One region of the Rossellomorea sp. GAMAL-10_SWC genome, then DNA from elsewhere that is predicted to be linked to it. Evidence: a T-box and tRNA genes for the amino acid it is inferred to sense, from the RefSeq annotation. Region 1 holds a T-box; the other holds one or more tRNA genes.
What was found. The T-box of region 1 lies ahead of trpS (tryptophan--tRNA ligase). A T-box ahead of a tRNA ligase gene usually reads a tRNA of that ligase, here a tRNA-Trp.

Region 1 (7,823 bases):
GGTTTATCAATTGAAGATATTCATTACATTAATGCACATGGTACAAGTACTGAATTAAACGATAAATTTGAAACGATGGCAATTAAAGAAGTATTTGGTGAACATGCATACAATGTACCAATTAGTTCAACAAAATCTATGACTGGTCATATGCTAGGAGCAGCTGGTGGAATTGAAGCAATTATTACAGCATTAACAATCCATAATAAAGTAATTGCTCCTACGATAAATCACCAAGAAACTGATAGCGAATGTGATTTAGATTATGTACCAAATGTTGCTAGACCATTTAATGTAAAAGCAGCAATTTCTAATTCATTAGGATTTGGTGGACATAATGTAACTTTAGCATTTAAAGAATTTACTAAATAAGGTTGAAATTTATTTTGGACACGAAAGCTTAGGTCTTTACCTAAGCTTTTTTTTATTAAAAATCCCAGTGTAAAAAAAAGTAACTTTCACTAGTTAATTATCATACTTTAATAGTAAATTAAGGTGGTGATTAACTTGGGATAATGCCAACTTATAGATGGGTTGATTTTATTGAAGACAAACAAATGGTAATGAAAAAACTTTTACCATATTTTCCGAAATATAATGAGGAAAGTTTATATAAATATCTTCTTTCCCACGGTTTATCGAGGCTGTCAACTTTGAGTAAAGATGATCTGAAACAACTAGATGAAAAAAGTATATGGAAAAGCCTTTCTGAAGAGTTTGAGAAGTTAAAAAGAGAATTTAAAGGACCTGACCTTCCTATATTTATTTTACCTTGTCATAGAACGGGAAATATGTTTAAAAACACGACTTATCAAAGGGGTGGAATAGCACATAAAAATTGTATTTGTTTATTTTTGTCCCCTTTAGAAGGAATTTTACAACATAAAGCAGTATTATTACATGAGTATCATCATATTGTAAGATTGACAAAGTTATATAAAAACAAAAAGGTCACATTACTTGATGCTATGATTTTAGAAGGTTTAGCCGAAACTGCAGTTTTAGATCTGTATGGAGAAGCGGTTCAGGCACCATGGACAAATCAGTATTCTTCCAAGCAATGTGAATTATATTATAAAAAATATTTAATTGATAAACTTGAGATAACAAGTAATGATGCTAATTTTTCAAAATACTTGTATGGTGGGAACGGAATTCCAAAATTATTGGGTTACAGTGTTGGATATGACATTGTTAAAAGTTGTACAGAGCAGACAGAATGGTCAACTGATATCCTTTTACGAACGCCAAGTAAAAAGATTAAGGAAAATGCAATACATTATCTTTCGATTTGAATGCAAACGATGCCAGAGCAGATCAAAGCGTATATAATGTATTGTTTAGTATTAATGTATCAGAGATGCTTTAATCTATGATATTTTAATGAATTATTGACTATTTTTCATTCAGTTTGTTAAACACTTTTTGTAATTCAGTGGAAAATGGAATAAATTAGTGAATCACTGACCATACTGAAAGTTACATACAGTTGTGAAGTGAGGGGTAGTAAATGTTGTATTTACATGATGTATGGGTCAATTGGTTTGAAGGTGAAGAAAATGGTTACAATGTCTGTCATTTTTTTGAATGGAGAAAAGATGATAGTGTTGAATTATTAGACCAAGTTCCAGTCATTAAAGTTACTCCAGAGTTATATCAGTATATTGAAAATGAACTATTAGAGCTTCCTTCCGGTCTATTAACTGAAGTGTTCCAAAAGTCTTATGTAAGAAAGAATCACGAGCGTATTCAGCTAGATTATTGCTTTGTAGTAACTGACGGTAATGGTATTATTGCAGTTGACACAATTGGGTATAATATTCCAATTCGAAAAAGCCGTTTAATACCTAGGCAAGAACAAATGGTGTATGATATGACAGCCGAGATTGAAGAAACTCACTATACTCTTCAAAATTTAGTAAATGATGAAACAAAAGAACATCATATACTGTCACCGTCGCCTATTATTATGAGCGGACTAACAAGAAAAGAAAGACAACTAAAGCAGTTATTATTTATGGCGCTAGATCAACTCCATTCATCAAAAAATCCATCGGAGATTCGCTATTGGTACACTGAGTGGAATCCAAGATCGTATCAACAAATTCAGGATTTGTCATTTGAGGACATTTGGTCTCAATTATATGACGAAATAAAAAGTGGATGGTCAGAGCGACATGAGCAATTATGTGGAAGAATCGTTAAAGGTCAACCTTTCTTTGAAAAACTATGGGAAATGGAACACGAGCAAAAAGTAAACTAAAAGAGGTTATTTAAATTCGCCTCAAAACAAAAAGACCTACAAGGTGATAAGAGCCTTGTAGGTTTTTTAATGATTTATTGATATTTCGTTCTTTTCCTTACAGTAAAGAAAAAGGTGTCTCAAAAGTTCTTTGACTTTTAAGACAACAATTACTATTTAATGTTTACGTAAGTAGGGATTATTTTTTTCTCTTGCGACCTAATCCCATAGCATTTTCCATTTTTTTAATCATTTTACTCGCAACAGCATTTGCTTTTGCAGCTCCCGCATTTAAAATATCATCTAATTCAGTCGATGAAATAATTTCTTTATATCGTTCTTGTAATGGGCGTAATCCGTTAACTACTACATCTGCAACATCTTGTTTGAATTCTCCATAATTTTTACCAGCGTATTTATTTTCCAATTCTTGAATTGTTTCACCCGTAAATGCTGAGTAAATGCTTAATAAATTCGAAATACCAGGCTTATTTTCTTTATCATACTTTACAATGCCTTCAGAGTCAGTTACAGCACTCTTAATTTTCTTTTCGATAACTTTAGGATCATCTAAAACAAAAATTGTAGCTTTTTGATTTTCATCGGATTTACTCATTTTTTTAGTTGGATCAGCTAAACTCATAATTCTAGCAGCGTCTTTACTAATTCTAACTTCAGGGATCGTAAAGATATCATTATATTTCTTATTAAAACGCTCTGCTAAGTCACGAGTAAGCTCTAAATGTTGCTTTTGGTCATCTCCAACTGGAACTAAATGAGTACCGTATAAAAGTATATCTGCGGCCATTAAAGGTGGGTAAGTTAATAAGGCAGCAGATACACCATCTTTACCAGATGATTTATCTTTAAACTGTGTCATACGCTCTAATTCACCGATATATGATATACATTGCATCATCCATCCTGCTTGAGCGTGTGCAGGTACTTCTGATTGGATAAAAATAGTTGATTTTTCTGGGTCTAATCCAGCAGCAACATAGATTGCAGATAGACTTTGAATGTTTTTACGTAAAGCGAGTCTGTCTTGAGGAACAGTTATTGCATGTTGATCAACAATACAGAAATAACAGTTATAATCATTTTGTAATTCAATGAATTGTTTTACCGCACCTAAATAGTTACCTAAAGTAATACCTCCAGATGATGTTGGTTGAATTCCACTAAAAATAGTTTGCATCTTAAAATCCTCCTAAATAAAGCTAAATAAAATAAAAAAAGCGGCATAATCTCTCTATTACATAGAGACGATTAAACCGCGGTACCACTCTAGTTATTCCAAATATGGAATCACTCATGCATGAAATCATGCTCTCATCTATCGTTTGAGTTACGTCGAAGCCTACTTATACTATCTGTTCGGTTCGAAGCTCAGAAGTCCATTCGACAGGGAGCATGACTTGTTTTCACCATCCACAAGCTCTCTTAACATGCTAAATCTGTGTACTACTCTTCATCACAGCTTATATATACTTTCTATAGATAATATCTTAATTATATTCAACTTTCAAGATGTTGATACATCATTTAGTAAATAATGATAAAACTGAATAAAAAAGAAAGGATAACTAAAGTGATTGAAGCCATCAGTAATGGTTTTGTAATTGAAAATCGATATCTTCTATAAATCATATCCTTTTTAACAGTAAGTGATTCATCACCTGTCATTTCTGCCATCTGTTGGTCTCTCGTTCCGAATACTTTACGCATTCCAAAGCGAGTGATATTAAAAAATCCACTTTGTACAATTAATAAAAAACCACCAATCACAAATAATGTTAGTCCAATATAGAATATTGTGTTCGTGAAATGAAGGAAAAAGTTTAATGTTCCTTTGGTAAAAGAAAAGATTGCTGCTAGTACTATCGCAGATAATACGACAATGATATAGTGTTTCGACATTTAGTTTGTGATCCTCCTGTTGGAAAGAATTATATATTGTAGACTTAATAATGCTATACTATAATAATATTGTAAACAGTTTCAACTAATCGTTACAAAATATTTTTAAATTGTTAGCATTTTTAAGACAATTCTCTTTATTTTAACAAATTATTTAATTTTATTTGTCAAAATTGTTGTAAAACTCTCATAAAAATGTATAATAAAATTTGTAGAAAAAAATCGATACTTATCGAAAATTCTACTATAAAAATTCAGAATTGTATATTAACTTTCTGTATTTTAACCTACATTGCATTAGCATCTTAGGGGGTATACATCATGGATTGCGAGATATGTTACGATAAATAAATTTGCTATACTGAAATTGCAATTTGAATTTTTGAATAAACATTCATTTTTTTACCAAATTTATGAATAAATACCTAAATAAGCTATTTTTTATAAGGATCCCAGTTCAATTTATAAGGGGAAAAATTGTAAAGAATTATCTGTTTAGAATAATAATTTAGAATTTTCCGGTAAAAAAATATTGACCAAAAGCGTCATTGCGAATACGCTTACATTGTTGGGAAAAAAAGCTTAAGCAAAAATTTACACCATTTTACATCAAATGAAAAAAAAGGATTAAATGATTAATCCCATGTTTGAGAATAATATGGACAAGAAGTTAAATCGATCGAAAAAATTACAGAATTATAATTGGTACTAAAGAGTATGTGGAATAGATCCAAATAGGGGAAAATCCAAATGCTCTCATTTTTACAAAAAAATTATCAAAAAATAAAAAAAATAAAATATTTTTTAAATTAATAGGGGGGTGCAGTTGTGGGACGTTACGTGCTACAGAGATTTATTTACATGTTTGTCACACTATTTTTGATTTGTACTGTTACATTTTTCTTAATGAAGTTGTTACCAGGTTCTCCATTAAAAAACCCAGAGAAATTAACACCTGAACAAAAACAAATTATTTTTGTTAAATATGGGTTAGATAAGCCAGTTCCTGTACAATATGCAAATTACATGAAGAATCTTGCTAAAGGTGATTTAGGAGATTCATATAAATACGATAATCGTAAAGTAACTGATATGATTTCAACTCGTATTGGTCCATCAGCTCAATTAGGTGCTCAAGCACTATTATTAGGAACATTTATCGGATTAATCTTCGGTATCGTAGCAGCACTAAAAAATAATACAATTTTTGACTATGGTTCTACTGTTCTAGCAGTTCTAGGTATCTCCATCCCGTCATTCGTTTTCGGGGCAATCTTACAGTACTACTTAGCAGTAAAATTACATTGGTTCCCGGTAGCATATTGGGAAAGCTTTAAATACACGATTCTACCGACAATTGCATTGTCAGTATTCGTAACAGCAACTGTAGCTCGTTTTTCAAGAACTGAGTTAATCGAAGTTATGAACTCAGAGTATATCGTAACAGCTAAAGCAAAAGGTATCTCTCAAGTAGGCGTAATCATTAAACATGCTCTGCGAAATGCATTAATCCCAGTAGTTACAATTTTAGGTCCAATGGCTGTAAACTTAATGACTGGTACATTAGTTATTGAAAATATGTTTGCTGTACCTGGACTAGGTTCTCAATTCGTTAACTCAATTGTAACAAATGACTACTCAGTAATTATGGGTACAACAATTTTCTATAGTGCATTATTACTAATCGTAATCTTCTTTGTAGATATTTTATACGGTGTAATTGATCCACGTATCCGTTTAGCAGGAGGTAAATAAATAATGAACAACAACACAGCGCAAAAAATTTCATCTGATTTATTCCAACCTGCAAACGTAGATTTGAATAATGCAGATAAAATCTCAAGACCTTCGGATTCTTTTTGGAAAGATGCAAGAAGACGTTTTAGAAAAAATAAAGGTGCAATGTTAGGATTTATTATCCTTGGTATCTTATTATTCTTTACATTGTTTGGTCCAATGATGAGTGGACACTCATATAAAGACCAAGATTTAAAAAGATCAAAATTACCACCAAAAATTGGTGTATTAGAAAATGTAAAATTCTTACCATTTGACGGAATTGATCAATATGGAAACGATGTATATAAAAACAAAAATATTAAAGAAAATTACTGGTTTGGTACAGATGATTTAGGTCGTGACCTTTTCACAAGAACATGGGCTGGTGCTCGAGTATCAATCTTAATCGGTTTATTAGCAGCAGTAATTGATATGGTAATTGGTGTAGCTTTCGGTGGTATTTCAGGATTCTTTGGTGGCCGGACAGATACAATCATGCAGCGTATTGCTGAAGTTTTAATGGGTGTTCCTTATCTAATCGTAGTAATCCTATTCATTTTAGTATTTAAAAACCCAGGTATTCTTTCGATCGCTTTAGCGATGGTAATCACTGGTTGGGTAGGTATGTCCCGTATCGTACGTGGTCAAATGCTAAAACTAAAAAATCAAGAATTCGTATTAGCATCAAGAACTTTAGGTGCAACAAACACTCAATTAATTGCAAAACACTTAATTCCAAATATTATGGGTCCAATCATCGTAATGATGATGTTCACGATTCCAAGTGCAATTTTCTCTGAAGCATTCTTAAGCTTCATCGGTTTAGGTATTGCACCACCAAAAGCATCATTAGGTTCGTTAGTAAGTGATGGCTTCAAATCATTACAAACTTTCCCTCATATGATGATTATTCCAGCGGTTGTAATCAGTTTATTAATCTTAAGTTTCAACTTAATTGCTGACGGATTACGCGACGCTTTAGATCCAAAAATGAGTAAGTAATTTTGAAGGGAGAATGAACTATGAGTAAATTATTAGAAGTAAAAGATCTGTGTGTCTCCTTTTATACTCATGCTGGTGAAGTTCAAGCAGTACGCGGAGTTTCATTTGATCTTAAAAAAGGTGAGACATTAGCAATTGTAGGTGAATCTGGTTCAGGTAAATCAGTAACATCTAAAGCATTAATGGGGTTAATTCCAAACCCACCAGGTAAAATTAAGAGCGGTGAAATCTTATTCGATGGAAAAGATTTAGCTAAATTAAGCGAAAAAGAAATGCAAAGTATCCGTGGAAAAGAAATTTCAATGATTTTCCAAGATCCTATGACTTCTTTAAATCCAGTATTAACGATTGGATATCAAATAACAGAAGGTCTAATAAAGCATCAAAAAATGAGTAAAACTGAGGCAAAGAAAATTGCTTTAGAATTAATAAATCTTGTTGGAATTCCAAATGCTGAAGATCGTTTTAAACAATATCCACACCAATTCTCTGGCGGTATGAGACAACGTGTTGTTATTGCAATGGCCTTAGCATGTAATCCAAAATTATTAATCGCCGATGAGCCAACAACGGCTCTTGACGTTACAATTCAAGCTCAGATTCTTGAGTTAATGAAAGAAATTCAAAGAAAAACTGATTCAGCAATTATCTTTATTACACATGATTTAGGTGTAGTTGCGAATGTTGCAGATAAAGTTGCAGTTATGTATGCAGGAAGAGTAGTTGAAATGGGAACTGTAGACGATATTTTCTACAATCCAAAACATCCTTACACTTGGGGACTTTTAGCTTCAATGCCTGACTTAGATAATGAACAAGGAGCAGAATTAGTAGCAATTCCTGGTACACCACCGGATCTATTAAATCCTCCAAAAGGTGA
Region 2 (7,823 bases), 590 kb from region 1:
TTGCCTGATATTCTTTTTTTTGAATAGGATGACTTCGATGTCCTTCACCAAAATAAAGATGTAATCGTTCTTTTAAATAACACTCTAAAAGTTCACGATTAAACAAGATAATCCCCCTTTTTCAACATATATTCTTATTCTATACGATGTTGAAAAATAAGAGATTATACCACTCAATATTGCTTACTTTGATAGAACAGCATTAATTTCATTTAATACAATCTCGTCTTGCTCTTTTTGCAAACAACTTTCAATAAATGGTGTACTGTTCTTTCCCTCAATCTCAAAAATAGCCCAAATAGCTGTACCTCTAATTACTGGTCTTGCATCTTTTTTCGCTAATTCCTTTAAATCATCTAATGCCGATTCATCTTTAAAATGTGCTAAAGCAATGATAGCATTACGCTGAATAGGATTCTTTCCTCTCCATGATCCAGACATTTGGCCAAACTGACTTTTAAACTCTCTGTTACTTACCTTTAATACAGAGCGTAATAAAGGTTTTACAGTTTCTGGATCAGGTTCCATCTCAATATGATGAGTAAAATTAATTCCTTTATTTTTAGGACAAACTGTCTGACATGTATCGCACCCATATATACGATTTCCCAACTCTTTTCGAAACTCAACAGGAATCATCTCTTTTGATTGTGTTAAAAAAGCAATACAATTTTTAGCATTTAATTGCCCTGGAGAAACAATTGCACTTGTCGGACAAACATCAAGGCATTTTGTACACTCTCCACACTGTTCCTCAATAGGCGAATCTGGTTCAAAAGGTAATGAGGTAATCATTTCCCCTAAATACACATAAGAACCGAATTCTGGCGTAATAATTGAACAATTTTTAGCACTCCAACCTATACCTGCTCGCTCAGCTACAGCTCGATCTACAAGCTCACCGGTATCGACCATCGACTGAACCTTTGCATTTGGATAATGTAATAAAATAAATGACTCAAGCTGAAGTAATTTCTTTTTTACAACTACATGGTAATCTTCCCCCCATGAAGCCCTACAAAAAATCCCCCTTGTAGATCCTTTTTTACTTTTAGGAGGATTTTTCAATTTAGATGGATAAGCTAGCGCAATTGCAAGAATTGAATTAGCTTCTGTCATAATTTTTCTGGCATCTACTCTTCGTTCAATATCCTTTGTCTCAAAGCCCGATTGATAATTTAATTCCTGCTGCCTATATAGACGATTTTTTAATGTTAAAAATGGATCTACAGTCGTAAATCCAATCTTATCTATTCCAATTTCTTTACTATATGAAATCAATTCTTTTTGAAATTCTTTTATATTCACAAGAATCACCTAACTGCCTGTTAATTTACAAATTATATTTTCTATTCTAGTCAGAAAATTATTTCTTTATCTAATTATGTCACAAAAGCCTCTAATAATAGACTTTTTAATATAAAAAAACGCAATGTATCGTTCTTCGAATGAATCAATACACTGCGTTGTTATCAAGTTATAAGTGCTTTACTACTAATACAAATGCAATCTGTATTTAGTAGGTTTTTAATGAACTTGTAATTAAATTTATCATAAATATGTCATAAATTCAAGAATAAAATCAATTTTTGTCGAAAGAGTTCTAACATGATTATAGCACTTAAAAAATAGCGGATGACGTGAATAAGAAAAAGATCAATATTCATCAGAACTTTAATTAATTAACTAATTATAGAGGATATTAAAAGATTTGTAGAAATTTGAATGAAGGTATAATGAATTTTCCCATAGAATTCTTCTTTATAGGTTAAATTTAGGAGGAGAATAACTATGACAGATCCTTTGGTAAATGAAGAAAAAAATCCTTTGGTTGAAAGTTTCGAAGGTGTCTGTAGTTTGATTGAAGAAACAAACGACAGAATTGATTTTACACAGGATACACTTAAAGAACTTGATCGATACAATAATGAGAAATTAAAAAATGCAAAACAATTTACTATTAAAGTAGCTGCTGCAAGCCTTCTAATAGCAACAACAGGCTTAGTAGTTACTTTAGCAAATAAAAGAAAACCAAAACAATTTGATTGGCTTGCTGCTAAGCAAAAACGTAAGTATGTAAAGATGTAATGATATGCACTGCTAAATGAATAGTAGTCACATAAAGAAAGGCAGCGACTATAACTATGTTCGCTGCCTTTCTTTGTGCTGATCCCAAAATGAATACGATTATATTATATCAGATGAAGACTCTAATCTTTTTTCCTAACACTTACTTTCTAAACAAAAAAAGGATTCTGCATCTCTGCAAAATCCTCTTCCCTTCATTCAATATAGCGGTGACAGGACTTGAACCTGCACATCCGTGAAGATACCTGATTTTGAGTCAGGCGTGTCTGCCATTCCACCACACCGCCAAAAAGTTATAAAATAATTATAATATATGAAAGACAAATTGTCCATTCAAATCTGTAATTAAAAACCTCTTACAAAAGTAAGAGGTTTAATGATACCGAGGGCCGGACTCGAACCGGCACGGGGTCAACCCCCGCAGGATTTTAAGTCCTGTGTGTCTGCCATTCCACCACCCCGGCAGAAGTAAATTAAAAGGCGGTAACCGGATTTGAACCGATGATAAAGGTTTTGCAGACCTCTGCCTTACCACTTGGCTATACCGCCATACTTGGAGCGGAAGACGGGGTTCGAACCCGCGACCCCAACCTTGGCAAGGTTGTATTCTACCACTGAACTACTTCCGCATAAATGGCTGGGCTACCTGGATTCGAACCAGGGCATGACGGAATCAAAATCCGTTGCCTTACCGCTTGGCTATAGCCCATTAATTAAGAACTTTATATACTATATTCAATTTACTATAAATTATATTACTCACTTGAAAAATCGTTACAATAATTTAAATGGGGCGACCGATGGGAATCGAACCCACGAGTGTCGGAACCACAATCCGATGCGTTAACCACTTCGCCACGACCGCCATTATTGTATTATTTGGCAGGGGCAGTAGGAATCGAACCCACACCAAAGGTTTTGGAGACCTCTATTCTACCGTTAAACTATGCCCCTATAAATGGTGGAGGGGGACGGATTCGAACCGCCGAACCCACAGGGAGCGGATTTACAGTCCGCCGCGTTTAGCCACTTCGCTACCCCTCCGATTAAAGAGTGCCGACTAGAGGACTTGAACCCCCAACCTACTGATTACAAGTCAGTTGCTCTACCAATTGAGCTAAGTCGGCTTAATAATAATTACTTGTTATCTATTTTAAGATGGTGGCTCGGGACGGAATCGAACCGCCGACACGAGGATTTTCAGTCCTCTGCTCTACCGACTGAGCTACCGAGCCATCTTAAATGGCGGTCCCGACCGGGATCGAACCGGCGATCTCCTGCGTGACAGGCAGGCATGTTAACCGCTACACCACGGGACCATTTGGTTGCGGGGACAGGATTTGAACCTGCGACCTTCGGGTTATGAGCCCGACGAGCTACCAGACTGCTCCACCCCGCGATAATGTGGATTCTATTTTTTATAGATCCATAAACTGTATTTCGTTAAGACCATCCCAATCTCAGGATGTTATTGCAAGTAGCAGCTCGATTGGTATGCTGAAGTAATTTCTTCGAAGCATATTCGTTCGTGCTCCACCCCGCGATAATAAGAATTTAATTAGATGGTGGAGGATGACGGGCTCGAACCGCCGACCCCCTGCTTGTAAGGCAGGTGCTCTCCCAGCTGAGCTAATCCTCCGTAATAAAATGGTGACCCGTACGGGACTCGAACCCGTGTTACCGCCGTGAAAGGGCGGTGTCTTAACCGCTTGACCAACGGGCCAGTATAATAGTCCTGAAAACATGTGGCGGAGAGCAAGGGATTTGAACCCTTGAGACAGGGTTACCCGCCTACACGATTTCCAATCGTGCTCCTTCGGCCACTCGGACAGCTCTCCAAAATGGCTCCGCAGGTAGGGTTCGAACCTACGACCACTCGGTTAACAGCCGAGTGCTCTACCACTGAGCTACTGCGGAATAATCATAAACCAAGCGACGTTCTACTCTCACAGGGGGAAACCCCCAACTACCATCGACGCTGAAGAGCTTAACTGCCGTGTTCGGTATGGGAACGGGTGTGACCTCTTCGCTATCATCACTTGATTCAATTCCTTAAGGACAATAACTATTATATCATATCTCATTCGAAAGTCAATGACTTTTTCAAAGTTTTTTATAATAATTTTTGTACCCTCAAAACTAGATAATGTCATCATCAAACTTGTTAGTTAAGTCCTCGACCGATTAGTATCAGTCAGCTCCACGTGTCACCACGCTTCCACCTCTGACCTATCAACCTGATCGTCTCTCAGGGGTCTTACTAGCTTAACGCTATGGGAAATCTCATCTTGAGGGGGGCTTCATGCTTAGATGCTTTCAGCACTTATCCCTTCCACACATAGCTACCCAGCCATGCTCTTGGCAGAACAACTGGTACACCAGCGGTGTGTCCATCCCGGTCCTCTCGTACTAAGGACAGCTCCTCTCAAATTTCCTGCGCCCACGACGGATAGGGACCGAACTGTCTCACGACGTTCTGAACCCAGCTCGCGTACCGCTTTAATGGGCGAACAGCCCAACCCTTGGGACCGACTACAGCCCCAGGATGCGATGAGCCGACATCGAGGTGCCAAACCTCCCCGTCGATGTGGACTCTTGGGGGAGATAAGCCTGTTATCCCCGGGGTAGCTTTTATCCGTTGAGCGATGGCCCTTCCATGCGGAACCACCGGATCACTAAGCCCGACTTTCGTCCCTGCTCGACTTGTAGGTCTCGCAGTCAAGCTCCCTTATGCCTTTACACTCTTCGAATGATTTCCAACCATTCTGAGGGAACCTTTGGGCGCCTCCGTTACTCTTTAGGAGGCGACCGCCCCAGTCAAACTGCCCACCTGACACTGTCTCCGAGCCGGATCACGGCTCTAGGTTAGAATTTCAATACAGCCAGGGTAGTATCCCACCGACGCCTCCACCGAAGCTAGCGCTCCGGCTTCTCAGGCTCCTACCTATCCTGTACAAGCTGTACCAAAATTCAATATCAAGCTGCAGTAAAGCTCCACGGGGTCTTTCCGTCCTGTCGCGGGTAACCTGCATCTTCACAGGTACTATAATTTCACCGAGTCTATGGTTGAGACAGTGCCCAAATCGTTACGCCTTTCGTGCGGGTCGGAACTTACCCGACAAGGAATTTCGCTACCTTAGGACCGTTATAGTTACGGCCGCCGTTTACTGGGGCTTCAATTCAGAGCTTCTCCCGTAAGGGATAACCCCTCCTCTTAACCTTCCAGCACCGGGCAGGCGTCAGCCCCTATACTTCGCCTTGCGGCTTCGCAGAGACCTGTGTTTTTGCTAAACAGTCGCTTGGGCCTTTTCACTGCGGCTCTCCCGGGCATACACCCAAAAGAGCACCCCTTCTCCCGAAGTTACGGGGTCATTTTGCCGAGTTCCTTAACCATAGTTCTCTCGCTCACCTTAGGATTCTCTCCTCGCCTACCTGTGTCGGTTTGCGGTACAGGCACCTATTTCCTCGCTAGAAGCTTTTCTTGGCAGCGTAGAATCAGGAACTTCGGTACTATATTTCCCTCGCCATCACAACTCAGCCTTATGATGTGCGGATTTGCCTACACATCAGCCTAATTGCTTGGACGCGCATATCCAGCAGCGCGCTTACCCTATCTTTCTGCGTCCCTCCATTGCTCAAACGGAAATGAGGTGGTACAGGAATATCAACCTGTTGTCCATCGCCTACGCCTGTCGGCCTCGGCTTAGGTCCTGACTAACCCTGGGAGGACGAGCCTTCCCCAGGAAACCTTAGGCATACGGTGGACGGGATTCTCACCCGTCTTTCGCTACTCATACCGGCATTCTCACTTCTAAGCGCTCCACCAGTCCTTACGATCTAGCTTCAACGCCCTTAGAACGCTCCCCTACCACTGATACCATACGGTATCAATCCGCAGCTTCGGTGATACGTTTAGCCCCGTTACATTTTCGGCGCAGAGTCACTCGACCAGTGAGCTATTACGCACTCTTTAAATGGTGGCTGCTTCTAAGCCAACATCCTGGTTGTCTAAGCAACTCCACATCCTTTTCCACTTAACGTATACTTTGGGACCTTAGCTGGCGGTCTGGGCTGTTTCCCTCTTGACCACGGATCTTATCACTCGTAGTCTGACTCCTATGGATAAGTCATTGGCATTCGGAGTTTGACTGAATTCGGTAACCCGTTGGGGGCCCCTAGTCCAATCAGTGCTCTACCTCCAAGACTCTAACACATAAGGCTAGCCCTAAAGCTATTTCGGGGAGAACCAGCTATCTCCGAGTTCGATTGGAATTTCTCCGCTACCCACACCTCATCCCCGCACTTTTCAACGTGCGTGGGTTCGGACCTCCATTCAGTGTTACCTGAACTTCATCCTGGACATGGGTAGATCACTCGGTTTCGGGTCTACGACCACGTACTATATCGCCCTATTCAGACTCGCTTTCGCTGCGGCTCCGTCTCTTCAACTTAACCTTGCACGGGATCGTAACTCGCCGGTTCATTCTACAAAAGGCACGCCATCACTCGTTAACGAGCTCTGACTATTTGTAAGCACACGGTTTCAGGTTCTCTTTCACTCCCCTTCCGGGGTGCTTTTCACCTTTCCCTCACGGTACTGGTTCACTATCGGTCACTAGGTAGTATTTAGCCTTGGGAGATGGTCCTCCCAGATTCCGACGGAATTTCACGTGTTCCGCCGTACTCAGGATCCACTCAAGAGGGAACGAGGTTTCAACTACAGGGTTTTTACCTTCTTTGACGGACCTTTCCAGGTCGCTTCATTTACCCCGTTCCTTTGTAACTCCGTATAGAGTGTCCTACAACCCCAAGAGGCAAGCCTCTTGGTTTGGGCTATCTTCCGTTTCGCTCGCCGCTACTCAGGAAATCGCTATTGCTTTCTATTCCTCCAGGTACTTAGATGTTTCAGTTCCCTGGGTCTGTCCTCAGTACCCTATGTATTCAGGTAAAGATACTACTCCATTACGAGTAGTGGGTTTCCCCATTCGGAAATCTCCGGATCAATGCTTACTTACAGCTCCCCGAAGCATATCGGTGTTAGTCCCGTCCTTCATCGACTCCTAGTGCCAAGGCATCCACCGTGCGCCCTTTCTAACTTAACTAATTTTAAAACTAATTGAATTAAACTTACGCAGTTTAATGAATGACATTATCTAGTTTTCAAGGTACAAAGTTGAGAGTGAACTCTCAAAACTAAACAAAACAATGAAGAAACATTTTCATACATGAACCATCGGTTCATGATGTCTCCATAGAAAGGAGGTGATCCAGCCGCACCTTCCGATACGGCTACCTTGTTACGACTTCACCCCAATCATCTGTCCCACCTTAGGCGGCTGGCCCCTAAAAGGTTACCCCACCGACTTCGGGTGTTACAAACTCTCGTGGTGTGACGGGCGGTGTGTACAAGGCCCGGGAACGTATTCACCGCGGCATGCTGATCCGCGATTACTAGTGATTCCGGCTTCATGTAGGCGAGTTGCAGCCTACAATCCGAACTGAGAATAGTTTTATGGGATTAGCTCCACCTCGCGGTCTTGCAACCCTTTGTACTATCCATTGTAGCACGTGTGTAGCCCAGGTCATAAGGGGCATGATGATTTGACGTCATCCCCACCTTCCTCCGGTTTGTCACCGGCAGTCACCTTAGAGTGCCCAACTAAATGCTGGCAACTAAGATCAAGGGTTGCGCTCGTTGCGGGACTTAACCCAACATCTCACGACACGAGCTGACG

Region 2: it encodes a tRNA-Trp, which carries the amino acid that the T-box ahead of trpS (tryptophan--tRNA ligase) is inferred to sense. The anticodon was not compared.

The regions. Positions count from the first base shown of each region.
Region 1 is NZ_CP144911.1:595,502-603,324, forward strand. It holds gene fabF (beta-ketoacyl-[acyl-carrier-protein] synthase II) at 1-372, shown strand, start outside; gene V5E38_RS02895 (DUF2268 domain-containing putative Zn-dependent protease) at 558-1,295, shown strand; gene V5E38_RS02900 (YjbA family protein) at 1,511-2,263, shown strand; gene trpS (tryptophan--tRNA ligase) at 2,442-3,440, opposite strand; T-box leader at 3,501-3,729, opposite strand; gene V5E38_RS02910 (DUF3899 domain-containing protein) at 3,788-4,162, opposite strand; gene opp3b (oligopeptide ABC transporter permease) at 4,991-5,917, shown strand; gene opp3C (oligopeptide ABC transporter permease) at 5,921-6,943, shown strand; gene V5E38_RS02925 (ABC transporter ATP-binding protein) at 6,964-7,823, shown strand, end outside.
Region 2 is NZ_CP144911.1:1,151-8,973, reverse strand. It holds gene V5E38_RS00110 (amidase domain-containing protein) at 1-106, opposite strand, end outside; gene queG (epoxyqueuosine reductase) at 184-1,308, opposite strand; gene V5E38_RS00100 (hypothetical protein) at 1,792-2,088, shown strand; tRNA gene V5E38_RS00095 (tRNA-Leu) at 2,293-2,375, opposite strand; tRNA gene V5E38_RS00090 (tRNA-Leu) at 2,469-2,552, opposite strand; tRNA gene V5E38_RS00085 (tRNA-Cys) at 2,567-2,637, opposite strand; tRNA gene V5E38_RS00080 (tRNA-Gly) at 2,643-2,717, opposite strand; tRNA gene V5E38_RS00075 (tRNA-Gln) at 2,723-2,797, opposite strand; tRNA gene V5E38_RS00070 (tRNA-His) at 2,878-2,953, opposite strand; tRNA gene V5E38_RS00065 (tRNA-Trp) at 2,969-3,042, opposite strand; tRNA gene V5E38_RS00060 (tRNA-Tyr) at 3,048-3,132, opposite strand; tRNA gene V5E38_RS00055 (tRNA-Thr) at 3,143-3,215, opposite strand; tRNA gene V5E38_RS00050 (tRNA-Phe) at 3,248-3,323, opposite strand; tRNA gene V5E38_RS00045 (tRNA-Asp) at 3,332-3,407, opposite strand; tRNA gene V5E38_RS00040 (tRNA-Met) at 3,411-3,487, opposite strand; tRNA gene V5E38_RS00035 (tRNA-Val) at 3,652-3,727, opposite strand; tRNA gene V5E38_RS00030 (tRNA-Glu) at 3,737-3,811, opposite strand; tRNA gene V5E38_RS00025 (tRNA-Ser) at 3,835-3,926, opposite strand; tRNA gene V5E38_RS00020 (tRNA-Asn) at 3,931-4,005, opposite strand; rRNA gene rrf (5S ribosomal RNA) at 4,016-4,131, opposite strand; rRNA gene V5E38_RS00010 (23S ribosomal RNA) at 4,253-7,190, opposite strand; rRNA gene V5E38_RS00005 (16S ribosomal RNA) at 7,344-7,823, opposite strand, start outside.